One region of the Lysinibacillus sp. NPDC095746 genome, then DNA from elsewhere that is predicted to be linked to it. Evidence: a T-box and tRNA genes for the amino acid it is inferred to sense, from the RefSeq annotation. Region 1 holds a T-box; the other holds one or more tRNA genes.

Region 1 (15,259 bases):
TTATGAAAAATGTGAAGATATTATTAGCAAGTTTAGCAGGATCAGTCATCGAATGGTACGATTTTTATTTGTATGGTACTGCAACGGGATTAGTTTTTACAACACTTTTTTTCCCTTCGACTAATCCAGCAATCTCGATTTTAATTGCATTTGCTACGTTTGGAGCAGGGTATGCAGCTCGTCCAATTGGCAGTTTAATTTTTGGACATATGGGTGATCGTGTCGGAAGGAAAGCCTCGCTTATGCTTACGTTAATAGGAATGGGCGGTAGTTCTTTTTTGATAGGTTTATTACCTACGTATGCACAAGTGGGGTTACTCGCGCCAACGCTATTAGTAATTTTGCGACTTATTCAAGGGATTGCACTTGGTGGTGAATGGGGTGGTGCCGTGTTACTAGCTACTGAATCAGCTACAAAGGGTGTGCGTGGCTTTTTTGGTTCTATTCCACAGCTTGGTGTACCAATCGGTTTAGTGTTAGGGACATTTAGTTTTACACTTATTTCTTCATTAACGACAGAAGCCCAATTTATGGCCTGGGGTTGGCGTTTACCATTTCTATTTAGCGCAGTTTTAATAGTACTGGCTATATGGATTCGAAGTGGGATTGAAGAAACACCAGAATTTAAACGTAAAAAAGACAATGGCGAATTAGCTAAATTACCAATTGTCCAAGTTTTTAAATATAACAAAAAAGATATTTTCCGCATTATTGGATTAAAAATAGGGGATGGATTCTTTAATGTGTTTTTAATGTCGTTTATATTGGTGTATGCAACTACGTATATAGGCTATACAAGGGATGTCGCGTTATTTGCTCTAACGTTAAGCTGTGCAACAATGATTGTCACAATTCCACTTGTTGGGTATTTTTCAGATTTTATAGGTCGAAAGAAAATTTATATTGGCGGCCTTATCACAATGCTACTACTAGCAATTCCATATTTCGTAATGATTCCAATTAATTCAACTAATTTCTTTATATTGCAAATCATTTTACTTGGTGTCGTCTGGGCAGCCATTTTTGCGACTCAAGGTACGTTTTTCTCTGAATTATTCCCTGCGAATGTTCGATACACCGGGCTATCCTTTGGCTATCAAATCGCTGCGGCAATCGTCGGTTTTGGACCAATGCTATGGACATCTTTAGCAACAGAATATGGGGCATCACCATATTTATTTGGTGGATTAATGATGGCGGGGCTATTGTTATCACTGCTACTTGCAGTATTTTCACCAGATACACGGATGATTACTCAATATGAAGAAACTGACGAGAAAATACAAGAAAATAAACGCATGTCAGATGCACAAGTGGAAGTAGCAATGACAACCACGTCAAAGTAATAGTGATCATACTTTGACGAAAGCGAATTTAAAAAAACAGGGTTCTCCTTTTTGAATAGGAGAACCCTGTTTTGTTCTTTAGTTTAAGCCTTGGCTATCTTTCCACTCTAGGAATTCATCATAAGTTAATAGTTTATCTAAAATTGTACCGTCTTCACGGATTTCGATGACACGGTTTGCAATTGTTTGGATGAACTGATGGTCATGAGATGTGAAGAGCATTGCACCTTTGAAGCGCATAAGTCCTTCGTTTAATGCTTGGATTGACTCAAGGTCAAGGTGGTTCGTTGGCTCATCCAGTAAAATAACGTTTGCTGTTGCAAGCATCATTTTTGATAGCATACAACGAACTTTTTCGCCCCCTGATAAAACGGAAGGAGATTTTTTCACTTCTTCACCAGAGAATAGCATACGACCTAAGAAGCCGCGTAAGAAGCTTTCTGTTTCATCATCAGGAGAATATTGGCGTAACCATTCCACTAATGATTTCTCTGAACCTTCGAAGTATTTATCGTGATCATTTTCAAAGTAGCTTTGAGATGTTGTTACGCCCCATTTGAATGTACCAGCATCTGCCTTTCTTTCGTCCATTAGAATATCAAGAAGAGCCGTTTTTGCCATTGGATTACCAAGTAAAATGATTTTATCCTCTTTGTTCATTGAAAAGCGAATATCTTTGAATAGTGTTTCGCCTTCATTGCTTGCTGTAAGGCCTTCCACCGTTAACACATCATTACCGATTTCACGTCCAGTTTGGAAGTTGATGAACGGATATTTTCGGCTAGAAGGTTTAATGTCGTCTAGCTCGATTTTATCCAACATTTTTTTACGAGAAGTGGCTTGGCTTGATTTTGAAGCGTTCGCAGAGAAACGAGCAACGAATGCTTGTAGCTCTTTAATCTTTTCTTCTTTCTTCTTGTTTTGGTCTGCCATCATTTTTTGTGCTAGTTGGCTAGACTCGTACCAGAAGTCATAGTTACCAACATATAATTGGATTTTAGAGAAATCAAGGTCAGCAATATGTGTACATACTTTGTTTAAGAAGTGACGGTCATGGGAAACGACAATAACCGTATTTTCAAAGTTAATTAAGAATTCTTCTAACCATTGGATTGCTTTTAAGTCAAGGTGGTTGGTAGGCTCATCTAGTAATAGAACGTCTGGCTTACCAAATAGAGCTTGTGCTAACAATACTTTGACTTTGTCAGAACCTTCAAGGTCAGCCATTAGCATATAGTGAAGCTCGTCGCCAATCCCTAATCCGTTTAATAATGTTGCTGCTTCTGAGTCAGCTTCCCAACCATTTAGGTCAGCGAATTCACCCTCTAATTCAGCAGCACGCATGCCATCCTCATCAGAAAAGTCTTCTTTTGCGTAGATAGCGTCTTTTTCAGATTTTACTTCCCAAAGACGTTTGTTCCCCATAACAACTGTATCTAATACATTAAATTCATCGTATTCAAAGTGGTTTTGTTTAAGGACTGATAAACGTTCGTCCTTACCCATTGATACGTGACCTTCTTGTGCTTCAATTTCACCAGAAAGAATTTTTAAAAATGTTGATTTACCAGCACCATTTGCTCCGATTAAACCGTAGCAATTCCCCGGTGTGAATTTTATATTTACGTCTTCAAATAGTTTACGATCGCCATAGCGAAGACCTACATTACTTACTTGAATCATGCAAGTTCCTCCTTTTTTCACAATGGCACTAGTATATCATGAAATATGTACCATAGTCTATAAACATTATTAAATCAACGTTTGTGTTATTGGTTCTCGAGTGTTTGAGTGGAATAGGAGAGTGTGAAAATGCAAATCAGCTACTTTTATATGTATTTTAACGTCACTAAGGTAAAGAACGCGTAATAATAATGAAAGCCCTCTAGTAAGAAGGGCATGAGTTAACTACATTATTTCCTCATCCCTACTTCTGATTAAATTTGCTATCATACCAGCAATAAAAGTAAACTTCTCATGATTCCCTCCTAAGGTAAATATTTAAAGTTGTATTCACATATATATCAAATGTAAATACTTTATTGGTAATACAAGGGGATGTGGAGGTGATGAAATGCTATTAAGAAACAAATATTTTAGGCAGTTTATCTTTTCATTAATAGCAATTATAGCAATTGCTATATACAATATTTCATTTCTTAATAGAGCTTTGGAGGTTTTGTTTGTAGCTTTTCTATTAACGATAATTGCTGATCTTGCTTTTCAAAATAAAAAATTCCGAGACTTTTCATTATTACAGAAAATTGCCTTATTTATAGTAACTGTGGGCATATTTATATCAGTTTTCATGTACACAGAACCTGTTTATTTACCTAAATAATATCGATACTTAATGAAATTTAACTACCTGTAATTGGGTAACTTTTTTGATAAATTCTCACATAATTTCAGAGACATATAGTTAAGGGGCAATTAATTTACTATAAATAAAGTAACCTTTTATAGATAGATTGGTAAAAGGTTACTTTAAATTGCATAAAAACATTAAATATATGATTTTCTTCGATAAATACTAAGTGTCAAGCCTATAGCAACGCTTCCTAGTAGCATTGGAAAAACACCATGGCTAATGAATGGGAGTGGCATTGACATGAGGGGGACAAGTCCGAAAAGCATAAGTATGTGATATATAATTTGCGTTGTGACATAGGCAAGGCCACCTACAATTAATAAACGACCGTATTCGTTATGAATGGAGGCTAGTGTGTATGCTATACGGAAAATGATGAAGCCAAGAAGACATACAACAGCTACTCCTGCAATAATTCCATACATTTGTAAAATCGTCAGTAATACATAATTAGTATGTGCCTCAATCTCCCATATTACCTTGCTGTTGCCAAACCATGTGAGGTTCTTCATCACGGTTGAAATATAGGATACACCATTATCTTCTAAACCTGGTATATATATAGTCTTCATTCGAGCCAGTGGGAGGTTATAGGGGGCTAAAGGCACAACCATTAAGTAGCTTATTAAGGCAACAAATAGGAAACTAAAAGTTACGGTACAGGCTAGCTTTTGTTTGCGAGAAAAGCTACTCGCATAAAATAATATGGCAACAATCACCGTGTACGTACAGAATAATGAAAAGTCCGGCAATCGTATGTAGCAATATGCACCGATAGAATAAAGAATGAGCAACCACCATAATGATTTTTTTTGTTTAGCAAAAAATCCCGCAAATGCTATTAAAAAGAGAGGCAATGTCATCCAACCTTTAAGTTCAAGGGGACCTGCCTGAAAAAAGATCACATCATTCATCATTTGATTACCATTTAAGATAATAAGAAATACGAGACATCCTAGTACATACATATGCGTGGAATAGCGCTCTAGCTTGCGGAAATCGAGTCGCGTTAAGAAAATTGTCACAGCAATCCCACCAATAACAATGACGACATTACGCATGATAAAATGTCGTAACCAGAGCTCAGCTGGTAGGAGCGGTAAAAAGCTACACATCGCTGCCAGCACAAATGGAATAACGAGTAGCCAATCGATTTTCGGCTGATGAATCTGATTAAGTGAGACGCCGAGATTAGTCGCATTACCCATTTCACTTACAGCCTGTTGTTCCGCAACCGCATCGTTATAGCCCTTTTCCTGCCAAGCCTGTTTTGACTTCGCTAAATGATAGGTTAACTCCTTTTCAACAGCTTCATGTGCCTCCTTGTTACGGATATGACCCTTTACTTGTTGAATAAATTCTTTAATCGTTCGCATAGCGTACCTCCTTCAGTAATAGCTGAAGAGAAGGGAGCTTGTCTGTTTCTTTGTTAAGCTTTGTCAGCACTTTAACGCCTTTACGTGAAAGAATATATCGCTTTTCGTTCCCGTACCATTCACTTATGATGAGTTGTTGCTGTTCAAGGCGATGCAGCGAAGCATAGATGATCCCTTCATTTAAACTAACTATCTCTTTGTTTTTTGTAAATAGAAGTTGCGTAATCTCATAACCTGAGCGCATCGTTTGTAGCATCGGTAACAGCACCTGATCCGAAAGTTCCTCATGAATGCCTTTGCGCACAGCTTCCTTATGCGTCTCTGTAAACTGCATCTTTTTAAATTGATTTTTCATAGCTTGTTTAAAACGTGTTTCCGTCAAATGGATTCCCTCCTAACGCTTTTTGTAACAAGGAACGTGCCTTACGAAGTCTTGTTTTCACCGTATTATTATTCAATGATAAAAGGCTAGAAATTTCCTGGATCGAATAGTCCTCAAAATAATAAAAATAAATAAGTTCACGATACTTAACGGGGAGTGCCATTACTAAGTCAAATAACGCCTCGTCCTCACTATTTTTCACAACTTGCTCAAGCAAATCGCTCGTTTCTAACGTTTCCTCTAACACATTCGTTTCGATAACATCGACGTTTTTCTTGTACCAGCTCTTTATATAGTCCTTTGAATGATTAATAGCAATGCGCCATAACCAAGTTTTCAAACTGGCATGCCCCTGATATGTTGAGAGAGCCTTATAGCACTTGATAAAAATCTCTTGCGTCAAATCTTCAGCAAGAGCAGTATCATGTACATATGTATAAACAAGCTGCAGAATCGCTTGGCCATAATTGGACATTAGCTCCTCAATCACCTGATCTCGTGATAAACCGCTTGCTGTTATTGTTTCCTCCATATCGTACCTCCTTACGTGTTCATTTATTAGACGATTGCCAAATAATACTGGTTTTACTTTTATAAAAAAGCGTGTATATGTGTTGTGAGTACTCGTAAGCCAAATAACCTTTAGGAAGAGTTCTAGCAGGTAAGGATGAGGGGTACATTAAATAGTAGGGCGAAATAGCAAACTTTATAGTAGAAAGGGAGGAGATCTTGAAGAGACTTACATTAATTTTGATAATTACCGTAATGATTTGCATTGTCTTTAGTAAAAAAATATTTTCAATTAATGATCATAATCCCTCAGAATCTAAACTTTATATCAATGTGTTTGATCCTAAAAGTTTGAAGTTTACATTCTATCATTTTGATCAGAGTCAAAATAAAAGTAAAGTACTATTTAGTAAGGAAACGACGGATTTTACTGCTTTCGCTTATTCTGAACGTACTAATATTTTGCATTTTGCTGATGGCATTTCAGATCATACAATACAATTATTTGAAAATGACCTAAACACGAATCAAATGAAACAATTAACCACTGTATTTCATAACGTTGACTTTATCCAAATAGACAAAGAGCAAAGAATTATCTTTATGAGAGTGCTATTAAGAAATGAACTTAAAAATTTTCATATGGCTACCTATAATCTTGAAACGCAGAAAATACAAATATGGGACGAAGACAACAAGGATAGCAGTGTTTTAGATTTTAATTATAACCCGAATAATAATCAATTAATTGTGGTTTCTTTCTCCGAGGACGAAGATCAGAAGAAACTTGACGAGGTTAATAAAAATCAAACGAAATTACAACCGACCAAATACAGTTTAGATATTTATGATATGGAAGGACAAAAAAAGAAACATATAGCCGATGTAGAAAGATTTATTAGTGGCGCATCATTGGCACCAGATGCTAACTCTGTAATTATCAGCTATGATGAAGCTATAGACAGTCCTATTTCGCATGTTGTTGAAATAGATATCAAAACAAAAAAAGTAAAACACTTATTAGATAGTAGTAATATTTATTCAAACATTCGCTCTGTTAAATACGATGAAAAAAAAGAAGGGTTTTATTTCTTATCTAGTTTTATTGATGAAAAAAAGGGTTATAGTATTTTGGAAATACCTAAGGAGAGCGTACTCTCGTACTATGACGTCAAGAAAAATAAGGTCCGAAATGTATGGCGAGCTAAAAAAAGTGTTATTGTTAATTATTCAGCAGAACATTTTTAATGTAAACATTTACTTCTTGATATTTCCGAAAAGACTGTTGACAATAATTAGTAGCCCGTGTAGAATATTTTGAAATTACAGTCAAATTCGATGAAAAAGAGAGTAGTTTATGGAGTTACTGGAAAGCGAATTAGGGATGGTGTGAGCCTAATGCAGAGGCCATAAATGAAACGCACTTTGGAGAAGGTTCTCGAATGAGTAGTAGAGAATATCGGGGAGTCACCTCGTTAACAATGGAAAGTGGTCATATTTATATGGCAACTAGAGTGGTACCACGGGATAACTATGCTCTCGTCTCTATATTTAGAGATGGGGGCTTTTTTTATTGAGAGGAGAATGAACATGCATACACAAATTGCGAAAAGAATCGCTGTGGCATTAAATAATGAGTTATCTGTTAATGACATTCAAAATCTACTAGAAAGCCCGAAAAATTTGGGCTTAGGAGATGTAGCATTCCCTTGCTTTACACTAGCAAAAAAATTAAGAAAATCTCCAAACAGTATCGCATCCGACATAAAACACAATTTAAGCTGTAATTTAATACAAGAAGTTCAAGTAGTAGGTGGCTACGTCAATATATTTTACCATCAGCCAACGATTACACATCAAGTACTTTGCCAAATAGTAAAAGAAGAAAATCTATACGGGACTCATCAGGAGTCAAAAGGGAATGTAGTTTTAGACTTTTCTTCCCCAAATATAGCAAAGCCTTTTTCCATGGGCCATTTACGCTCAACAGTGATCGGGAATGCTTTGGCGAATATTGCTGAGAAAAATGGCTATCAAGCAATTCGTATAAATCATATAGGTGACTGGGGCACACAGTTTGGTAAGTTAATCGTTGCCTATCGAAAATGGGGAGAACAAAAAGTAATTGAAGCTGCCCCAATAGAGGAACTGTTAAAAATATATGTAAAGTTCCATGAAGAAGCGGAGCAGGATGAAACACTCAATGAACAGGGGCGTGCTGCATTTAAAGTATTAGAAGATGGAGATGGAGAGGCTTTAGCTCTTTGGCAATGGTTTAGAGATGCATCACTCGAAGAATTCAAAACCATTTATCAATTGCTTGGGATAAACTTTGATTCTTTCGCTGGGGAAGCGTTCTACAATGACAAAATGACTGCTGTTGTTAAAGAATTGAAAGAAAAAGATCTACTTGTGCAATCAGATGGTGCGTATGTCGTTGAAATAGACAATATGCCTCCATGCTTAATCACTAAAACAGACGGTGCTACGCTCTATGCTACACGTGATTTAGCAGCTGCTTTTTATCGTAAACAACAATATGATCCTAAAAAAATATTTTATGTTGTAGGGAACGAACAATCTCTTCATTTTAAACAACTATTTAACGTAATTGAGAAGATGGGATACGATTGGGCAAAAGACTTACAGCATGTACCTTTTGGGATGATTCTAAAAGACGGTAAAAAAATGTCGACGCGTAAAGGAAAGATTGTTCTATTAGCAGAAGTACTAAAAGAAGCGATAGCTACGGCGAAGCGAAATATCGAGGAAAAAAATCCAAATCTAGTGGATAAAGAGAACATTGCACGTCAGGTTGGTGTAGGAGCGGTTATTTTTAATGATTTAAAGAATGATCGTCTTCATGATATTGACTTTTCGATTGAGCAAATGATGCATTTTGAAGGTGAAACAGGGCCTTATATTCAATATACGTATGCCCGTATCTCATCTCTTTTGGAAAAAGCAAATAAACATAGTTTCGAAGTATCGTTTGAAGCATTAGGGGAGCAAGCGTGGCCAGTTGTGTTATTACTGGAACAGTTTCCGAATGTAATTGTCAACGCTTTTGAGCAAGCAGATCCATCACAAATTGCTAAATATGCCTTACAATTAGCGCGTGTATTTAATAAATATTATGCTCAAAATAAAATATTGGTTGATGACAACCAGAGAACATCACGATTAGCATTTTGTCATTGTGTAGCCATTGTTTTAAAAGAATCGTTAGAATTATTGGGCATTGCAGCGCCAAAAAAAATGTAAGTATAGTAAGCTGCCGTTATGTCTTATGATTTTTTTAATAATTACCATTAAATTGACCGATACTAGAAAAAATGGTAAAAGGAAATAGTGAGAATTCAAAGGTCTAACAAATTTTGTTGAATTTTTGACCGTATCAATAGAGAGAAGGTATTTAGAAAGTATGGAGAACAAGCAATGGCGTGTTTCTATGGTACTTGTGGTTGTTAGTATTTTCTTCGTTGCGCTCAATATGCGCCCAGCAGTCACAGGGATAGGACCACTATTTAATGTACTTTTGGAATCACTCCATTTATCTAATACAAAAATGAGCTTTTTAACATCTATTCCGGTGTTTTGTATGGGTCTCTTTGCACCATTTGCGGTACCTATTCAAAGGAAACTCGGAACAAAAACAGCTATTACGCTTTTAATAATGATCCTGGCATTTGCAAATGGGCTACGCTTTTTAAAAGAAAGTTATGCACTACTTGTAGTCACAAGTTTTGCTGCAGGATTTGCCATTGCACTTATTGGACCCATCTTAAATGCCTATATAAAGAAAAAATTCCCGAATCGTTTTACAACCGTGGTAGGTGTTTATTCTTTTGGAATAGGAACAGGGGCAACATTGAGTGCGGCACTAACCATAACATTTTTTAATCATTTTCATGAGAGCTGGACAATGGCGCTTGGCAGTTGGGCAATACTTGCAATTATTGCTCTTTGTATATGGTTACTAGCAATACAAAATCAAGAGCGGGCAGAGACAGGTGTATTGACAGAAAATGCAGCACGAAATCCTTGGAAAAATGCACGTGCTTGGACCATTTTAATTTACTTTGGGATACAAACATCTTTGTTCTTCTCAATAATGTCTTGGCTAGCACCGATATTACAGGATAAGGGCTTTTCTCTTGTTGCTGCAAGCTCTATGCTAACTTTTATGTCTATTGTACAAATGGTTGGAAATATTTTGGTTCCTATACTAATGGAAAAATGGTTCAGTCGAATCGGTTGGCTCTTTTCTTTAGGGAGCTTAGGCGTGATTGGCTTTGTGTTGCTATGGTTAGGCTCAGGGACTTTTTTATGGATTGCCGTTTTCATAATAGGTATCGTATTAAGCGGCTTATTTCCAATTGGTTTATTGCTACCACTGGATGAGGCAAGAAATGACGAGGAGGCAAATAGCTGGTCATCTATGGTGCTTTCAGGAGGCTTTATGATAAGCTCCATTATCCCAATACTAATCGGCTATTGCTATGATGTGACTGGAAACCATACATTTACCTATTTGATTTTTATACTATTAATGATTGGCATAATTGCTACAACATTTATGCTTAAGAAAAAATAATGGGAAGACATGCTTAAATGTACGAGCATGTCTTTTTTTAAAAGCTCCATAATCGGCTTTTAGTTCACATTTTTATGATGAACTTTTATAAGATCTAGACGTCTCCGTACAATGTTCATTGTTATATATCTGAAGTAATGTATCTGAGAACAAGTTGGTTTGGTCCATCATAATTCTATGACCGGCATTTGGAATGATAAATAATTTTTTATGGGGAGCATTAATTTTACTAAAGTATTCTTCGGCAATAATGTAGGGAGCCTGCCAGTCATCCTCACCTAAAATGAAATAAATGGGAACTTTATAATCTGAGGAGTCTGCCGCCAGGTCAAAGTCTCCTAAAAATTCATGGATTTTGCTATTTGCTTTTAGTCCTTTCGAAAATGCGAAAAGATCCGATAACTTAAAAATAGGACTTTTAAACGCTGATATAATAACAGGAAGGTCACTCTTAACGGCTAAACCATATAGCCCTTGAAGTTTTCGGATTTTCCTACATTTCTTTAAAAACTCACGATCAAATATTATTTTTTCTCCTGGATAAGTTCCTATAGTTTCAAGCTTTTTTAAAGCTTTTTTATCATTTGCCTTTACTATTTGTTCCTTCATTTTTGCATAAGCAACACGCTCATTTTCAAGAAGGGAGACAACTTGTGCCACGCCAATATAATAAGCAATATCTTCAGGATATAGCTTGATAAATATACTTCCTAAAATAGTGCCCCAAGACCTTCCGAGTAAAACAATCTTTTCTTTATTATATTTCTGCACATCAATTGAAGGGTACTTATCGGGGTTTTTAGTAAGCGTTTTTCCAGCACCACGCTGATCCCAATGTACAATCGTAAACGTTTCTTCTATTTTATATTGGAAAGCATGGGCAAAAAGAGATTCAACACTACCAGGACCACCATGTAAATAAAGCAATACTGGGTTATCATAATTAGTACCTGAATGAAATAAATAATGATTTACACCGTTAACCGAGACATATTCTTCACTATTAATTAACTTCTCGGATTTATTGTTCATTTCTCATTCTCCCTCTATATGATTTCTTCGTCTTTCAAACTCCTTTAAAACCTGTAGCTGAATGTCCATTTGATTTTCATCCATTGTCAAGTTACTGCGCTCTTCAAAACCATCTTGTTCTTCACCATCAAAACTAAATAACTTCTTTAATAGCGCCCACATTGTTTCGAGCTCATTAGTAGAAAAATTTTTAAAAAGATCTGCTAAAAAATATGTTCCTTTTTCTCCTGCCTCTAACGCTACTTGTTTACCAAACGTAGTAATCGTCGTGTTGACCGCACGTTTATCATGCTGACTAGGGGCAATTTCGACATAGCCTTTATTTTTCATAGTAGTGACTAGCTGTTTTACATTCTGTTTAGTCGTTCCTAGTTTTCTTGCGATATTGTTGAACGATGCTTGATCTTCAGGTAAATGGGCAATAGCTAAAATAACCATAAATTGTCTAGATGTTAGTTTTTCTAAATATTGATCGGATTGTACTTGAATTTTATTGCCAACAGAAAAGAGGGCTGAATATATTTGTTGCATTAGAAATAAGTCATTGTTCATAAAGAAGTCCTTTCTTTTAGACAATACATTGTCTAAATTCATCATAACAAAATGGACAATATATTGTCTATAAAATTTATGAACGGTCATATTAGTAAGAAGACTTCTTTTATTAATAACATTTTAAGCGCAAATTATAAGCCATTTTTCATAGCAAATGTAAAAAAGAGATGTTTTTTATAGGTATAACGGATTGGCTAAAAGGTAAGAGCAATATTTTTATAACACATATCCACAAATAATATTATTATGTAAACTTGAAACGTTTTGTAACCTTGTTTATGATAGTAAAGAAAGATGTTTAACTGGCATTTAGCTCTAAAAGTCATCACCACTGATAAGTGGGTGCAGGGTGAGGTTATTGTTGCGGGTTTACAAATAACCGCTAAGATAGCGGAACTTAGGCTTTGAACTTGAATGCTAAAGTGACCAACATCGTGCCTTTGCAGAGGCAGATTTGATAGAAAGTTTTGGTGAACGTATGCGGAAAAAGATGCTCATTCTTGGAGCAACAGCTTTATTATTAACGGGCTGTGGAAATGAAACATTGGCAGAGGTGTTTCATACTGAAAAGACCGATGTAAAATCGGAAAAAGCTGTGACGAAGCAGCAAGAAAAAATTGTACCAGAAGTAAAAGTAGTTGGGGAGAACGGAATCGGTGCAGGAGTCATTATTAAAAAAGAAGACACGAAGCTCTATATTTTGACAAATGGTGCGCTCGTCGCTTCCAAGCCAGTTGCGCTCGTGCAATTTAATAATGATAAACTGATGGAAGCCGAGGTGCACTATATATCTACCGCTTATAATATAGCCATTTTAGAAGTACCATATAACGCATCGGTAAAGGTGCCGAACGTCTATAAAGGTGAATTAAATCAGTTAGCTGTTTATGTTGATAGCTTACCATACATCATTAAAAAATATAGTGACAGCGTAGCAGCTTATTACATAGATGCAAAACAAAATACACTTATTGGGAGCCCGGTTCTAGAAGCAGAGAATGGTGAACTTGTGGGCATCTATTTTAAACGCCAGCAAAACGGTGGATCACAGCCGTTTATATTACCCTATAAAGATATTGTACAGTTATTGGATGAATGGATCTCAGGTACTATGAAGACAAGTGATCGACTAAGCCAATCCAAAAACTTAAATCCATATATTGAACAAGGCGATAAAGAAGCAGTCCAGCAAGCTATTGAACAATACGGGAAAAATATTTTTGCTTATAATGCCGATGAGGTAAAACTTTTTTTAGATACATTTTATAAGCATTTAAAAGCGGCTGTTGAAAATCATGATGCTAGTGTCATGAAGGCTTTTGTAGGTTCAGACGATTTACAAAGCACGCTGGATAATATGGTAGCGCATTACGCAACTAAGCAAGCGAAAATTCGTTTTTACAATACATCGATTAAAAACATCAGCATGAAGGGCCAAACTATTGTTATTCGTGCCAATATAGAATATGTACTAACAAATTCTGCTGGTCAAGAGGCATTTGCGAACTCTATGATGGTATATGAAATAAATAAAAATGAACAGGGCGAGTATAAGCTTATTCGCCTAACAACAGAGGAGTGAAAAGTTGGATGGAGCAAGCAAGACAAATGCTACAACATCATTTTGGCTATGATTCATTTCGCAATGGACAAGAACCAATTATTGAACAAACATTACGAGGTCAATCAAGTCTTTGTGTGATGCCAACTGGCGGAGGTAAATCAATTTGCTATCAAATTCCGGCACTCATGCTAGATGGCCTTACAGTCGTCATATCTCCGTTAATTTCTCTTATGCAAGATCAGGTAGAAGCATTACGTGCTGCAAATATTCCGGCCGCGTATATAAATAGTACTTTAACCGTGCAAGAAGTGAACGAAACAATGCAGCTAGCGAGTGCAGGTTATTTAAAGCTTCTTTATATAGCACCTGAGCGATTAGAGAGTGCAACATTTTTACAGGTATTATCGAATTTATCAGTCCCTTTACTTGCGGTGGATGAAGCACACTGTATTTCTCAGTGGGGGCATGATTTTAGACCAAGTTACCGAGCAATCCAAAAATTATTTACATTATGGCCGCAAAAGCCAACTGTCTTAGCACTTACAGCAACAGCTACACCGGCTGTATGTGACGATATTAGACAATTATTAGGGATTGATGAGCAATCTACGGTGATTACCGGCTTTTCACGCGACAATTTATCTTTCTCGGTGTTAATTGGTGAAAACAAAGAGCGTTATATTAAAAACTATTTAGTGAAAAATAAAAATGAAGCAGGCATTATTTATGCAGCTACACGAAAGGCTGTAGACGCAATCTATGAGCTTTTAAGTCGCTCGGGCGAAGCTGTGGCAAAATACCATGCGGGCCTGTCAGAGGACAAGCGTATGTCTGAGCAGGAGCGCTTTTTAAAAGATGAGGCACGCATTATGGTAGCAACCAATGCATTTGGAATGGGTATTGATAAGAGTAATGTACGCTTTGTTATTCATTATCAAATGCCACGCAATATGGAGAGCTATTATCAGGAAGCGGGACGTGCAGGACGTGATGGCTTGCCAAGTGCCTGTATTTTGCTTTATGCATCAGGTGATGTTCAAACACAGCGCTTTTTAATTGAACAGACGCAGGATGAAACACGCATTGCACAGGAATTAGCGAAGCTACAAACGATGGTTGATTATTGTCATACGGAAGGCTGCTTACAAAATGCCATCTTAACGTATTTTGCCGAGAAAGCAGGGGCACCTTGTAGTCGTTGTAGTAATTGTAATGATGGGCGAGAAGTCAAAGATGTGACGGTAGATGCACAAAAGGTATTAGCATGTGTTGTAAGGATGGGGCAAAAATTTGGTAAGACGATGGTGGCCCAAGTGTTAATTGGCTCAAAAAATCAAAAGGTCTCGGAATTTGGCTTTGCAAGGCTGTCTACCTATGGCATTTTAAAAGGACAATATTCCTCAAAGGATGTCTCAACCTTTATTGAGTTTTTAATTGCTGAGGGTGTACTTGCCGTTAAACATGGCACTTTTCCAACTATTTATGTATCAGAGGAAGGCAAAGAAGTTCTACTCGGGAATCGACAG
Region 2 (15,259 bases), on a different contig from region 1:
TATTTAATAGCGTAAAGATATTCGATACACCTACGTAATCAACTGCGGCTGCATATAGATCTGGTGTATAAGTGATACCTGCTAATGTTGCATACCCTCCAAAGGATGCCCCATAAATTCCGATGCGTTTAGGGTCTGCAATGCCTTGGTCGATTGCCCATTGTACGCCATCTGTAATATCATCTTGAATTTTTAGACCCCATTGCTTATTACCAGCCTCAAGGAATTTTTTACCGTATCCAGCTGAAGAACGGAAATTCATTTGTAGTACCGCATAACCACGATTTGCTAGTAATTGCGTCTCAGGATTAAAGCCCCACATATCACGTGCCCATGGTCCACCGTGTGGATTGACGATAAGTGGCAGATTTTTAGCCTCTTTGTTTTTCGGTAAAGTTAAATAACCGTTAATCGTTAAGCCATCACGACTCTTATACGAAATTGGATGCATTTCTGCAAGCTCCTCTGGGTTTAACCAAGAGCCTAACGTTGCTAATTCTTTTATTTCATCAGTTGTTGAATCGTAGTAATAATATTTTCCGTAAACAGTGTCACTAGAAACGTTAACAATGAATTTTGTCATTTCTTTGTTGTAATCATTAATGCTTAATTCACTTTCTTGAACACCTAATTTGTTTTGAATTTTACGGAATAGTTTTTCAAAGTCTTCATCAAAGAATTGATAGTGTGCTTTATCTGTTATATAGCCACCATATAATATTTTATCTTTCTCAGGACTGTATAATACACCTAGTACATCCACTTCTGAGTTGGACATAATTACTTCTTCTTTACCTTCTAAATCATATTTCACCACTTCTACTTTATCTCTTCCTTTATTAGAAGTCGCGAAAATATGTTTATTGTCTTTAGAGAAGGCAAGTGGCATTACTTCATCTCCTGCTTTCATTTCAATAAACGGTTTGAATTCATCTTTCTCTGAATCACGGTAAAGAATGGTTCCTTCTACACCATCTGAAGTAACTGCCAGACGTACATTTCCATCATGATCGGCTAACCAACTTGAAATATTACCTGGGTTTTTTGCAACATGTTTAGTTTCTCCAGTCTTCACATTCAGCTTGTACACATCAAAAACTTTTGCATCTTCTTTATTCATCGTAATAAGGATTTCGTCTTTAACGCCCTGTAAATCACTTAATAACGCAACTGTTACATTCGGATATGGCGTTAAATCTTTTTCCTCATTACCATTAAATGTTGTGGAATAAATGTGGAAGTTTTCATCGCCACCTTTATCCTTTACATATAGTAAATTATCATCTTTCCAGAAGGATCCACCAATATCGCGATCCGTTGAACTAGATACACGTACTGGCTCACTATCATCATTCATTTTCTTTACGAACACATTTGAACGATTTTCCCATGCAGATTTATAAGTAATGTAATTTCCGTCTGGTGAAAGATGATAGCCGCCGTTTCCTGGGTTTTTCATGAAATCTTCTACGGAAATTTCTTTCACGCCTTCATTGCTTACAGCATTTTTCACATTTTTAGCATTGTTTAAAATTTTAACTGCATCTTGTTTAGAAATTGTTTCACTAGTTGGCAGACCGTTAAATAAGCCAAGTTTATTTGCTTTTTCTTGATACTCAGCAAGTGTTGCTTCTTTTTCCTCTTTATTTAGCGCTCTTACTAAAATACGTGCCGCTTCATCACGTTTAATATGGACACTTAAATCTTTTAATTCTTCGCCTTTTACCCACGTATCAATGATTTGCTGACGCATTGTCTCTGATCCATGTTGGAATGTTAGAGCTGTTACAGTTAAATCTAAAAATTCCTTAGCAGATAGACGTTCCTCTTTTACTTCTACTTGACTGCTAGTTTCATTGGCAGCGCGTACTTCCTGCATAGATACAGGAATAACCGCAGATGATGTTAAAATAACCGCTAATGATGCTGATAAAAACCTTTTTTTCAAAATGATTCCTCCTTATATCAGTACGCATTATGCATTTTGTCAATACAATGAAATTATACCAACTTCAGAACTTTTGTCAATTATTGGTCATAATGGTAAAAGACTGCGCAGAAAACTTAGTTCCTGCACAGTCTTTTTTCATTTATTATTTTTTTAAATGGCTATCTAAGAATTTTAGCATGGCATTATAAAATTCAATGCGATTTTCTTCATTTTGGAAACCATGGCCTTCATTATCCTTCACCATGTATTCCACATCAACGCCTCTTGCACGTAATGCTTCAACGACTTGATCAGATTCAGCCTTATTTACACGCGGATCATTCGCACCTTGAGCTACAAATAACGGTGTTTTAATTTTATCCACATGGAAGACAGGTGAAACAGCCGTTAATAGCTCTTTATCTTCTTCCGGATTGCCCACGCGCTTATAAAGTTGGTTACGCAATGTGTCCCAATACGGAGGGACTGTATTTAAAAATGTAAAGATGTTGGATACACCTACATAGTCCACTGCTGCAGCATATAAATCTGGAGTATACGTAATCCCAGCTAAAGTTGCATAACCTCCAAATGATGCACCGTAAATTCCGATGCGTTTAGGGTCTGCAATACCTTGATCGATTGCCCATTGTACGCCATCAGTAATATCATCTTGGATTTTTAGACCCCATTGTTTATAACCAGCCTGTAAAAACTCTTTACCATAGCCAGTTGAAGTACGGAAATTGACTTGTAATACCGCATAACCACGATTTGCTAGTAATTGCACCTCAGGATTAAAGCCCCACATATCACGTGCCCACGGACCACCGTGAGGGTTGACGATAAGTGGTAGATTTTTAGCATCTTTGTTTTTCGGTAAAGTTAAATAACCGTTAATCGTTAAGCCGTCACGACTCTTATATGAAATCGGATGCATTTCTGCAAGCTCCTCTTGTTTTAACCAAGGGCTTAGTGTTGCCATTTCAGTCATTTCATCTGTTGTTGAATCGTAGTAATAATATTTTCCGTAAACCGTGTCACTAGAAACACTAACAATGAATTTTGTCATTTCTTTGTTGTAATCATTAATGCCTAATTCACTTTCTTGAACACCTAATTTATGTTGAATTTTACGGAATAGTTTTTCAAAGTCCTCGTCAAAGAATTGATAATGTGTCTTGTCTGATACATATGTACCGTATAATAATTTATCTTTATCAGAACTATATAATACACCCATTACATCCACTTCTGCGTTGGACATAATTACTTCTTCATTACCTTCTAAATCATATTTAACAACTTCTACTTTGTCTCTTCCTTTATTAGATTTCGCCAAAATATGTTTATTGTCTTTAGTGAAACCAAGTGGTGTTACTTGATCCTCTTCTTCCATTTCAATAAATGGCTTGAATTCATCTTTTTCTGAATCTCGATATAGAACAGTGCCTACTACACCATCTGAAGCAACTGCCATACGTACATTTCCATCACGGTCTGCTATCCAGCTCGTAATATTACCTGGGTTTTTCGCAACATGTGTAGTTTTACCAGTCTTTATGTTAAGCTTGTACACATCAAAGACTTTCGCATCTTCTTTATTCATCATAATAAGGATTTCATCTTTTACACCCTGTAAGCCACTTAATATCCCAACTGTTACATTTGGATAAGGTGTTAAATCCTTTTCCTCATTACCATTAAATGTTGTTGAATAAATGTGGTGGTTTTCATCGCCACCTTTATCTTTTACATATAGTAAATTATCATCTTTCCAGAATAATCCCCCGATATCACGATCCGTTGAATTAGATACACGTACAGGCTCACTATCGTCATTCATTTTTTTCACGAAAATGTTTAATCGATTTTCCCATGCAGAAGCATAAGAAATGTAATTGCCATCTGGTGAAAGTTCATAGCCCATGTTTCCTGGATTTTTCATGAAATCTTCAACAGAAATTTCTTTCACGCCTTCATTATTGCTAACACCATTTTTCACATTTTTAGCGTTATTCAAAATTTTAACTGCATCTTGTTTAGAAATTGTTTCACTAGTTGGCAGACCGTTAAATAAGCCAAGTTTATTTGCTTTTTCTTGATACTCAGCAAGTGTTGCTTCTTTTTCCTCTTTATTTAGCGCTCTTACTAAAATACGTGCCGCTTCATCACGTTTAATATGGACACTTAAATCTTTTAATTCTTCGCCTTTTACCCACGTATCAATGATTTGCTGACGCATTGTCTCTGATCCATGTTGGAATGTTAGGGCTGTTACAGTTAAATTTAAAAATTCCTTAGCAGATAAACGTTCCTCTTTTACTTCTACTTGACTGCTAGTTTCATTGGCAGCGCGTACTTCCTGCATAGATACAGGAATGACAGCAGATGATGTTAAAATAACCGCTAATGATGCTGATAAAAATCTCTTCTTCAAAATGATTCCTCCATATATCAGTTTATGTTATATCGTTTGTCGATATAATTGAATTATAGCAATTTTATCTCTATTGTCAATAATTGATAATAATTAAGTATATTTCCCTTTTAAACCAATAAAAAAAGCGAACTGATTGAGTTCACTTTTTTACTATAAACAGTTATGCCACCGGAAGCTTCCGCCTATAAAGGAAGTCTGTCGCTACCAAAACACTTGTAACTGCCAGTTCACTTACACGTTACATAAGGCAGGCATCTGAAGTTAAAATTTCCGACTTGCTCCTCCACCAGCAGATGAGCCGCCCCCGAATCCGCCAAATCCACCGCCCCTAGAGCCGCCACCTCCGAATCCACCTGGAAAACCACCCGGAAAACCGCCACGTCTACCAGAACGAGGCCCTCCTCCTCTACCATTAGAAATAAATGTATAAATAACAAGTACGATGATAGTGATTAAAATAATCATCCACGTTGGCATTTCTTCATTGTCAGCTGTATTTTCAGGCATCTTTCCATCCCAATTGTATTCGTGTGCGACAGTTTGAAATACTTCTGCGTACGTTGCTTTAAATGCCTTATTAATGTCCCCAGCTCTTGCATTTGGATAAAACGCTGAATCTAAAATGCGCCCCAACTTGCCATCAGGTAATGCTCCTTCTAGACCTTGGCCTACAGCAATGACGACATCATTATTGCCATCGCCCTGCCCAAACGTTGCTAAAATTAAAACACCATTATTTTTTTGCGCATCGCCAATCCCCCATGAACGAATCATTTTTGTTGCATACATTTTTGGTTCTTCTCCGTTAATCGTATCTACTGTTACGACCATAATTTCAGCACCTGTGCCTTTGTCTAGCTGCTCTGAATAGTGGTTGAGTTCTTCCTTTACGGATGTTGATAAAACATTAGCAAAATCATGAATATACGTATTTTTCTTCGGTGTCGGCATTGCGGCATCCGCCATTCTTATAGACAGAATAAACATGATGCTAACAATAGCAAGTTGGAATATTAACCGTTTCATTATTGTTTACCTGAACTGCCAAAATCTATAGATGGTGCCTTTTCAGCACCCGCAGCTGCTTTAAAGTATTCTTTCTGTTCAAAACCAAACATCCCTGCAATAAGATTGCCTGGAAAACGTTTAACCGTTTTATTAAAAGTCTGCACTTCATTGTTGTAATCTTCTCGAGCCACCGCTAAACGATTTTCTGTCCCAGCTAATTCATCCATTAATTGACGGAAATTTGCATCTGCCTTTAAATTCGGATAATTTTCTACGACTACTAGTAATCGACTAAGTGCTCCGTTTAATGCATCATTGGCAACAGCCTGTTCCTTTGGACTTTGAGCACTTCCCATTTGTGCACGTGCCTCTGTAATGCTAGCGATCACTTCTTTCTCATGGTTACATAACCTTTTACAGATTCTACTAAGTTCGGAATCAAATCGTAGCGACGTTGTAGCTGATTTTCAACTTGCGCCCATTTCGAATCTACGCTTTCCTCTGCCGTTACTAGACTATTGTATTTTGGAATAAATAGTAAGGCCAATATAACTAAAATAATAACGATTATTCCTACAGGTCCAAATATTTTTTTCAATTCTAAAACCTCCTTCGCTTTCTGTTAGCTATCATCCATGATAAGCCTTTCTTTTTTCTAATGTGTAGCAAAAAAACATCCCTATTCTACATATATGCAAATGCATTAATACCGTATGAAATTTCTCTAACGTGCCATACTTAATACTGTAACAAACTATGATATTTAGGAGGCGCTTTTTTTGACACAATCGTTTCAAAACGAATCATCAAACCAAACATCGTTTAATCAACAACAAAGCCTAAATCATGGTGGACATGAGCAAATGGACTTGCATGAAACAATCGGTGCAATCATTGCTTGTATGAATCAATCCATTGTTTTACGTCCACATGTTAAGGACACAGAGTTACTTAGTATTTTGGATCGCCAATACAATTTCACATTAGGTATGTATAACACTATTGTGGAATCTTATAGCACAGGTCATGATCCATCTGTTCCTACAGGTCGCTATCAAATGGAGACAGGAAATAATTTTAAATATGGATTAACTCCTGGCCAACCTAAAAAGCCAATGCAAAATGCAAACGAGCTCAGCGATGAATGTATTTCTGGCTTCTTACTTGGCGCTCAAAAGGGTGTGGCAAAAGGTATGACTGCAGCAGCAACAGAAACTACAAACCCTGTTGTTCGTCGCGTTATTGCCGATAGTATTCCCAACTGCATTGAAATGGCATACGAATTATCTATATACCAAAATATGCATGGCTACTATCAAGTACCTCAATTTTCTCAACAAGATATGCAAACGATGCTTAATGCATACAGCACTACAACAAATCCCCTTCATTAATTTTTAAAAAAAAGAGCAGCCCATCTGTGGTCACTATCACCCAGGGGCTGCTCTTGTTTAATTTTTTATAAAAAATGCTTTCGTTCATGGATTCGCCAAGTCGATCACCCATCGAATAACTAAAAATAGCACCTGGAGTGAATGTTTAGCCATTCATCCTGGTGCTATTTTTAGACTATTTGTAAAAAAAAAAGAATCCCCTCAGATAGGATTCTTTTTTTTCGACTAGTATAACTAGTCTTCACGTACAGTATGTTCACTAAAAATAATTTGGAGTTGTTGCTTTTTTGAAGGTTTGAAAGGAACATATACGGGAATAATGCCTATTAAGCAATATTTCCATTATATTCCCTTCTCTTTTCCCCACTAAGCAGGCTGCTAAACTACTTATTAGGAGAATTGAGTTATTAAAGTAAATCAAATAATCAGTAAAATGGCGCCCTCGGAGGGAATCGAACCCCCAGTGCAAGAACCGGAATCTTACGTGTTATCCATTACACCACGAGGGCAATTAAACAAAAAAAAAGTACTCACCCTAGGCTTTAGAAAAGCATGATGTAGATAACCCTCATGTGAAGCATACCTGCAAAATAGTGTACTGTACTTTAACTTATGTGACCTTATCAATTATACAAACCTATTGCCCATATTTCAACTATAGAATGCAAAACATTTTAACTTTTTTTATCTTGATTCAATAAGTATCAAAATACCTACGAAAAATAGATAAACTACAGACGGATATCACAGATTTGTGAATTATGCTGATACCCTTTTAATTTTGGACACGCTATCTATTTACATGAGAGCAAAGCGTTTGCGGTACTTCCTTATTTGCGTGGAAGCGAGGCGGTAATGGGAATGTTTTTTGTAGCAACAGCGAGGCGGTAGCATAAAATGTTTTCTGGGCGAAGACGACAGCATTAAGTGTTTTTGGGCGAGGGCGAAGCGTGCATCCAATGGTTTCTGGCAAGGGCGAAGCGATTGCATCCAAGTTTTTTGTGGCAAAAAGCAAAGCGACTGCATCCAATATTTTTGGAGCGAAAGCGAAGCGGTAGCATCCAATGGTTTCTGGGCGAGAGCGAAGCGATTGCATCCAATGTTTTGGTGACCAAAGCGAGGCGGCAGCGTCCAATAGTTTCTGTGGCGAAAGCGAGGCAGCACTATTAATACGCCAAGGAAAAATTGATTTAATTTATTTTACTTTAACAGGGTTAATATTTGACCTTCCCTGACTATAATGTGTATGATAAGGATACAGCTGAATTACCAAGGAAGTTTTCAGCAAAAGTATTCGAATTTAGTTTTTTAAGGAGGATTTAACATGAATTTAATTCCTACAGTTATTGAACAAACAAGTCGTGGTGAACGTGCTTATGACATCTATTCACGACTACTAAAAGATCGTATCATCCTATTAGGAAGTGCAATTGATGACAACGTTGCTAACTCAATTGTTGCTCAACTTCTATTCCTACAAGCAGAAGATCCAGACAAAGATATTTTCCTTTACATTAACTCACCAGGTGGATCTATCACTGCTGGTATGGCAATTTATGACACAATGCAAATTATCAAGCCACAAGTACAAACAATTTGTATCGGAATGGCAGCATCTATGGGTGCTTTCCTACTTGCTGCTGGTGAACCTGGTAAACGTTTCGCATTACCGAATGCTGAAGTAATGATTCACCAACCTCTTGGCGGTGCACAAGGTCAGGCAACTGAAATCGAAATCGCTGCAAAACGTATTTTATTCTTACGTGAAAAATTAAATGGAATTTTATCAGAACGCACTGGTCAACCACTTGAAGTCATTGCAAGAGATACAGACCGCGATAACTTCATGACAGCTGAGCGTGCAAAAGAATACGGCCTAATCGACCAAATTATGGAACGTAAATAAAAAAGTTAAAGGCATCCCAGATTATTTCTGGGATGTCTTTTTTTGTTCGACACTAACTGTATTGGTTTGATGGGACTATCCTTCACTTTGATTGGGCTATCCACAATTTTAATGGTTCTATCCACGACTTTAATGGTTCTATCCACGACTTTAATGGCTCTATCCACGATTTTAACGGTTCTATCCACGATTTTTATGGCTCTATCCACGATTTTAATGGTTCTATCCACGACTTTATGCTCTATCCACGATTTTAATGGTTCTATCCACGACTTTGGTTACTCTATCTTTCATTTTGACGGTTCTATCCATTATTCTGACTCTTCTTTCCGTCGCTCTGACTCTTCTTTCCGTCGCTCGGCTCTTCTTTCCGTTGCTCTGATCGTTCTTCCGTCGCTTCAGCCTTTCTTTCCGTCGCTCTGACTCTTCTTTCCGTCGCTCTGACTCTTCTTTCCGTCGCTCGGCTCTTCTTTCCGTCGCTCGGCTCTTCTTTCCGTTGCTCTGATCGTTCTTCCATCGCTTTGACCTTTCTTTCCGTCGCTTCAGCCTTTTCTTTCCGTCGCTCTGACTCTTCTATCCGTCTCTTCGGCCATATTTCCCATCGCTTTAGCTCTACTTTCAGTGCAAAAGCGCAAAAAAACTGTCCAACATGTAAGTTTTACTGTTGGACAGTTTTTGCGTCATAGTTCTTTAATCTTCTTTTTCGATTAGTGCTGCTAATGCTGTAACCGCTTGCTCAGCATCGTTGCCATCGCCACTAAGTACAACCTCTGTTCCTTTTGCAATGGCTAAGCTCATAACACCCATAATGGATTTAGCATTTACTTTTTTCTCGTCTTTTTCCAGAAAGATATCTGCGTTAAAACGATTTGCTTCTTGTACAAATAGTGCTGCTTGTCTAGCTTGTAGTCCTAATTTTAATTTTACATGGACTCTTCTCTCGGTCATTCTTAAAACTCCCCTTTACTACCGTTCATCTATTATTTTTATCTTACCTTACTTACTAGCAAAAGAACAATATGCGATTACGCTTTTCACATTCATACCTGAAAAGTATGAAAATTTAACCACCAATTTTTTCTCCGCTTCTTAATGCATCGGCTATTTCATCTATTTTCCGTAATCGATGATTGACACCGGATTTACTAACCGTTCCACTTGATACCATTTCACCAAGTTCTTTTAGTGTGACATCTTGGTATTCTACGCGTAATCGTGCAATTTCACGTAGTTTTTCTGGCAATTGATCTAGACCTATTGCATTTTCAATAAATCGGATATTTTCTACTTGACGTAATGCGGCGCCTATTGTTTTATTCAAGTTCGCTGTTTCACAGTTAACTATGCGATTGACACTATTTCTCATGTCTCGCAATATGCGGACGTCTTCGAATTTCATCATTGCTTGATGCGCTCCAACAATGTTAAGGAAATCTGAAATTTTTTCCGCTTCTTTTAAATAAGTTACGAAGCCTTTTTTTCGTTCAATTGTTTTTGCATTGAGCTCAAATTCATTCATTAAATCCATTAAGGCCTCGCCGTGCTCTTTATATAATGAATAAATTTCTAAATGGTAGGCGGATGTTTCTGGATTGTTGACAGAGCCACCCGCTAAAAATGCGCCTCGTAAATATGCTCTTTTTTGACCACTCTTTTTAATGAGCTTCCGAGAAATAGTATGATTAAATTGAAAGTCGTCTGAGATGATTTCTAAATCAATCAGTAGCTCACGCGCACCTTCTCTTACGCGGCAAATGTATACGTTATTTTTTTTCAAACGCATTTTTTTTCTAACAAGTAACTCTACATTATACGGATACAGCTTCTTCATAATCGTATAAAGTCTTCTTGCGATTGCAGCGTTTTCAGTTTGTACGTCTAAGCTTAACTGTTTATTAGCAAAGGATAATGAACCATTCATACGAATTAGGGCAGATACTTCTGCTTTCATACAATGATTGTCCGCTTCTATTTGCGTTAACTCTTTTTTCGTTTCTGAAGCAAAAGACATATCACGCCCTCCTTTCAACTTTTTGTTCTATGTATATGTTCATCTTATCATATACAATAAGCGCTTTATGATTCACTAACTTCTTGTTCATAGATATTTGCGTAATCTACAAGCCATTTCGCAACGTTTGTAGCATTATGACGCACCGTCCCATCTGGGCGAATCGTGGCAATATCCCGTTTAATAACCTCTAATCCCATACTTTCAAGCTTTGCAACGTCGAATGTTACTGGCTCAGCACACTCTTCCTTATAAAGCTCTTTTACAGGATGAGGGAGTTTTACATCATTCACCAATATAGAATCAATGAAGGAGTCACTAACATGTTTATATATAGCTTTAACATGATCACCTGCTGTATATGAAATGGTTTCACCTTTTTGAGTCATTAAATTACAAACATAAATTTTTCTTCCTTTAGCCTTTACAACAGCTTCTCCTATTCCTTTTACAAGAAGGTTTGGAATAATGCTTGTATATAAACTTCCTGGACCAATTAAAATATAGTCAGCACGATGAATTGCTCGAATAGCCTCTGGTAACGGTTTCACATTTTCAGGCACTAAAAAAACACGACTAATTCGTTTTTTTGCCTTTGGAATTTTAGATTCCCCTTCAATGATTGAACCGTCCTCAAGCTCAGCATGTAAATTTATCTTTTTGTTGGCAGCTGGTATGACGCGACCATGGACCTTTAAAACCTTTCCCATTTCACTAATAGCATGGTTAAAATCCCCGGTAATATCTGTTAAAGCAGTCAGCATTAAATTACCTAATGAATGCCCACGTAAATCTTCTGATGCAGAAAATCGGTATTGAAACATTTGCTCTACAAGCGGCTCAACATCCGATAACGCCGCGATCACATTACGGACATCACCAGGTGGTGGAATATCATAGTCATCTCGTAAACGTCCTGAAGAACCACCATCATCTGCTACTGTCACAATTGCAGTAATATCAAATGGGTGGTGCTTGAGCCCTCGTAGTAACGTAGAAAGCCCCGTACCACCACCAATTACAACAAGCTTTGTTCGCTTCTTTCCCATTCACTCAATCCTTTCTACGATTGATGTCACGATGTGTAATAACAGTATTTTCCTTTCCAGCTAAATATGCCCCAAAATACTCTGCTAATGTTACTGAACGATGCTGTCCTCCAGTACATCCAAAGGCAATGACAAGTTGTGATTTGCCCTCTTGTCTATAGAGCGGAATCATAAATTCAAACAAATCCGTTAGTTTTTGAATAAGTGTTTGCGTATCTTCAAGTGCCAAAACATAAGAAGATACCTCAGTTTGTAAGCCCGTTTTAGGGCGTAACTCTTCTACATAATATGGATTTTTCAAAAAACGGACATCAAATACTAAGTCGGCATCTATCGGCATACCATGTTTAAATCCGAAAGACATAATATTTACCGAGAAAATATTATCAGCATCGCTGGCAAATTCTTTAGCGATTTTTTCACGTAGCTCTTTAGGCTTCATATTAGATGTATTATAGACAAATTTAGCGCGACCTTTTACTTCGGATAAAAGCTTACGTTCTTGTTTAATGCCATCTAATGGTAAACCATTTACAGCCAATGGATGTGCACGTCTTGTCTCTTTATAACGTCTAACTAAAGCTGCATCATCTGCATCTAAAAATAAAATACGTGCAACGATGTCACCTTCTTTTAGAATATGGTCGAGAGCGCCGATAAGAGAATCAAAAAAGTCGCCACCACGCATATCCATGACAGCTGCTATACGTGTAATATTTTTACCCGAATCCCTTAGTAAGGTTAAAAATGTTGTAAGTAACGCTGGTGGTAAATTATCAATACAGTAATACCCTAAATCCTCAAAGCTTTGAATAGCTACTGTTTTCCCAGCTCCAGACATTCCTGTAATAATAACCAATTCACTTGTACCTTTTGGTCCTTCAACCACCACTGTCATGCAGCTCCTTTATTGTTCGATTGATATTTGTATTTTCTCATGAAGTAATTCAAATTCAGTTGTGTATTCAAATGTACCGTACTGAATGCCTGATTGTGAGATAGCAAATTGTAAGTTTGTTCGATCACCTTCAGCCATTGGCAAATGTTTCAAATCCTCTACTGGGTGCCATGCAAGTTCGCCTTCTCTAGTTTCTTTAAACGGTACTCCTTCTACATCCTTTGCAACAAATGTATAAAGCATCCATTCGTCCACTACCTCATTATTTTCTTTAATAACCATTGTATAAACACCCTTTAAATGAGCATTTATTGGTGTGACATTTGTTTCTTCTTTAAACTCCCGTACTGCAGCCTCATAAATCGATTCACCGCTCTCCATTTTACCGCCAGGAGCTACGTACCAGCCACGTCTCGGCTTCTGAAGTAATAACACTTGACCGTCTTTTACGGCTATTAAATTTGCAATTCTTTGCATAGGCACACCTCTAATCTCTTTTGCATTCTACCTTTTATTATAGCAAGACCAAACAAGGTTTGTCCTCAATTCTAAACTTTACGTCATTTGCAATTTTAACTTTATCGATACTGTTTTTAACCTTTACTCAAACATATGAAACTCAGTCATAAAAATTTCCGTTCACAACAAAAATAGGCTGCTCCACCTAATTGGTGGAAACAACCTACTTAACAAAATAAAAGGGGGATTGCTAATTACAATTTATATATTACACCTTTTATATGTCATTCAAGTTACAACTATATTAAGACCGTATTAAAATTGTATTTTTTACCTCAAAATATTGATCTTGGGCATTCTACTAAAATATGCACACCCATTTTGAAAGGAGATTGCCCTTTTCAATGATCCACTTTAAGCATTAATTTTTTCTAATAATTCTTCCACATAGTGCTGTACTGCTTGTGCTGCAATACTTCCATCCCCTGTCGCTGTAACGATTTGACGAAGTGATTTTTCACGTACATCTCCAGCTGCGAAGATACCTGGTACTGTCGTTTCCATATTATCATTTGTCACAATATAACCAGCATCATTTAAAATGCCTAGAGACTCAAATGGTTTTGTTAATGGAAGCATACCAATGTATACGAATACGCCATCAGTAGCAAAATTAGATTCTGTACCATCTACAGTTGATTGTAATGTTACACTTCCAACTTTACCGTTAGCCTCATTAATTTCTTTCACTGTTGCATTCCAAATGAAATCAATTTTTTCATTAGCAAAGGCACGATCTTGGAGAATTTTTTGTGCACGTAATTTATCACGTCGGTGTACAATTGTTACTTTATCAGCGAAGCGAGTTAAATAAACGCCCTCTTCAACAGCAGAATCCCCGCCACCTACGACAACAAGATTTTTTTGCTTGAAGAATGCACCATCACATACTGCACAATAGCTGACACCACGGCCGCCAAGTTCTTTTTCGCCAGGCACGCCCATTTTTTTATACTCGGCACCTGTAGAAAGAATAATTGCTCGTGTTTTATATTCTTTAGTACCTGATTTTATTGTTTTATATTCCTCACCATCAATAATTTCAGTTACGTCGCCATATGCATACTCTGCACCGAATTTTTTAGCATGATCGAACATTTTTGTAGATAGTTCAGGCCCTAGAATTGTATCAAACCCAGGATAGTTTTCTACTTCTTCTGTATTTGCCATTTGTCCGCCAGGGATCCCACGTTCAATCATTAAAGTTGAAAGGTTGGCACGTGATGTGTAAACAGCTGCAGTCATCCCAGCAGGACCTGCACCAATTATTACTACATCATAAATTTTTTCTTCTGACATAAATACTTCCCCCTAAACAGATTTTTTACTTTTTTATAATAATGTTAGTATGTTCATCGTATGTGAAAGTAAAAAGTTATTCAACTATGTTGCTCACGGTCTAATTATGAGTGTCTGGTAAGAACATTAAAATCTCTTCAATATACTTCGATAAAGTTGACACTGACACTCCGTATTGCTGAGCGATTTCTTTTTTTGTCACCTTGAGCATTCGGGAAGAACGGAATAAATAATCATTTGCTCCTGCAATAGCTGCTGGATTTGTAAAACGATAATTGTTCATCAATGCTTGCTCACAAAGCACAAACCACATTTGGAACATTGGTGCAATTAATGTCGTTAGCTTTTCATACTGCTCTAGTAAAATTTCTGGCACACTTACTGCTCGTATAAAGCTAGCCTCTACTTTGTTTTTCATATCAAATTGATGTCCTAGTGCATAAGCGAGGAATAGCTTTTCATACGCATTAAATTGGTCAACATCTATCCATTTTGGATGCGCAATAATTTCCTGTTTATGTGCTGTACAGCTTAATAAAAACAAACCAAATATGCGTTCACTTGTATACTCGCTCTCTAGCTTTTCTACAATATAATCACGGTCATGTTCTAATGCATCAAGTGAATAATTGTTTTCTTCTTGACGCCAAGGTTCAAAGCCTTCTTTATCGGGATCTAGCTCAAGTAGCTGCTCCCATGTACTTTTTGAAATTTCTTCATGTCCTGAGAAATAAGCGGCATGTGATAACCAAAAGTAAAAGCCAGCATCGCCTACATAGCCTCTTTTCTGCATGCTACGCAA

The links. A T-box is a leader RNA that pairs with one kind of tRNA and senses whether it is charged. The one in region 1 lies ahead of argS (arginine--tRNA ligase), so its partner is inferred to be a tRNA-Arg.
Region 2: it encodes a tRNA-Arg, which carries the amino acid that the T-box ahead of argS (arginine--tRNA ligase) is inferred to sense. The anticodon was not compared.

Annotation. Positions count from the first base shown of each region.
Region 1 covers NZ_JBIWGL010000049.1:7,551-22,809, forward strand. The annotation lists gene ACIQ7N_RS22765 (MFS transporter) at 3-1,346, shown strand; gene ACIQ7N_RS22770 (ABC-F family ATP-binding cassette domain-containing protein) at 1,425-3,029, opposite strand; gene ACIQ7N_RS22775 (FtsW/RodA/SpoVE family cell cycle protein) at 3,852-5,093, opposite strand; gene ACIQ7N_RS22780 (helix-turn-helix transcriptional regulator) at 5,080-5,475, opposite strand; gene ACIQ7N_RS22785 (sigma-70 family RNA polymerase sigma factor) at 5,456-6,007, opposite strand; gene ACIQ7N_RS22790 (hypothetical protein) at 6,205-7,233, shown strand; T-box leader at 7,315-7,535, shown strand; gene argS (arginine--tRNA ligase) at 7,570-9,249, shown strand; gene ACIQ7N_RS22800 (MFS transporter) at 9,410-10,582, shown strand; gene ACIQ7N_RS22805 (alpha/beta fold hydrolase) at 10,655-11,614, opposite strand; gene ACIQ7N_RS22810 (MarR family winged helix-turn-helix transcriptional regulator) at 11,618-12,166, opposite strand; gene ACIQ7N_RS22815 (TcaA NTF2-like domain-containing protein) at 12,624-13,751, shown strand; gene recQ (DNA helicase RecQ) at 13,760-15,259, shown strand, end outside.
Region 2 covers NZ_JBIWGL010000005.1:114,711-129,969, reverse strand. The annotation lists gene ACIQ7N_RS05805 (S9 family peptidase) at 1-1,948, opposite strand, end outside; gene ACIQ7N_RS05800 (S9 family peptidase) at 2,094-4,370, opposite strand; gene ACIQ7N_RS05795 (TPM domain-containing protein) at 4,635-5,399, opposite strand; partial or broken gene ACIQ7N_RS05790 (LemA family protein) at 5,399-5,805, opposite strand; gene ACIQ7N_RS05785 (LemA family protein) at 5,767-5,979, opposite strand; gene ACIQ7N_RS05780 (spore coat protein) at 6,161-6,775, shown strand; tRNA gene ACIQ7N_RS05775 (tRNA-Arg) at 7,210-7,284, opposite strand; gene clpP (ATP-dependent Clp endopeptidase proteolytic subunit ClpP) at 8,100-8,681, shown strand; gene ACIQ7N_RS05765 (hypothetical protein) at 8,986-9,198, opposite strand; gene ACIQ7N_RS05760 (HPr family phosphocarrier protein) at 9,372-9,629, opposite strand; gene whiA (DNA-binding protein WhiA) at 9,745-10,692, opposite strand; gene ACIQ7N_RS05750 (gluconeogenesis factor YvcK family protein) at 10,758-11,741, opposite strand; gene rapZ (RNase adapter RapZ) at 11,746-12,639, opposite strand; gene ACIQ7N_RS05740 (8-oxo-dGTP diphosphatase) at 12,649-13,116, opposite strand; gene trxB (thioredoxin-disulfide reductase) at 13,513-14,457, opposite strand; gene ACIQ7N_RS05730 (tetratricopeptide repeat protein) at 14,558-15,259, opposite strand, start outside.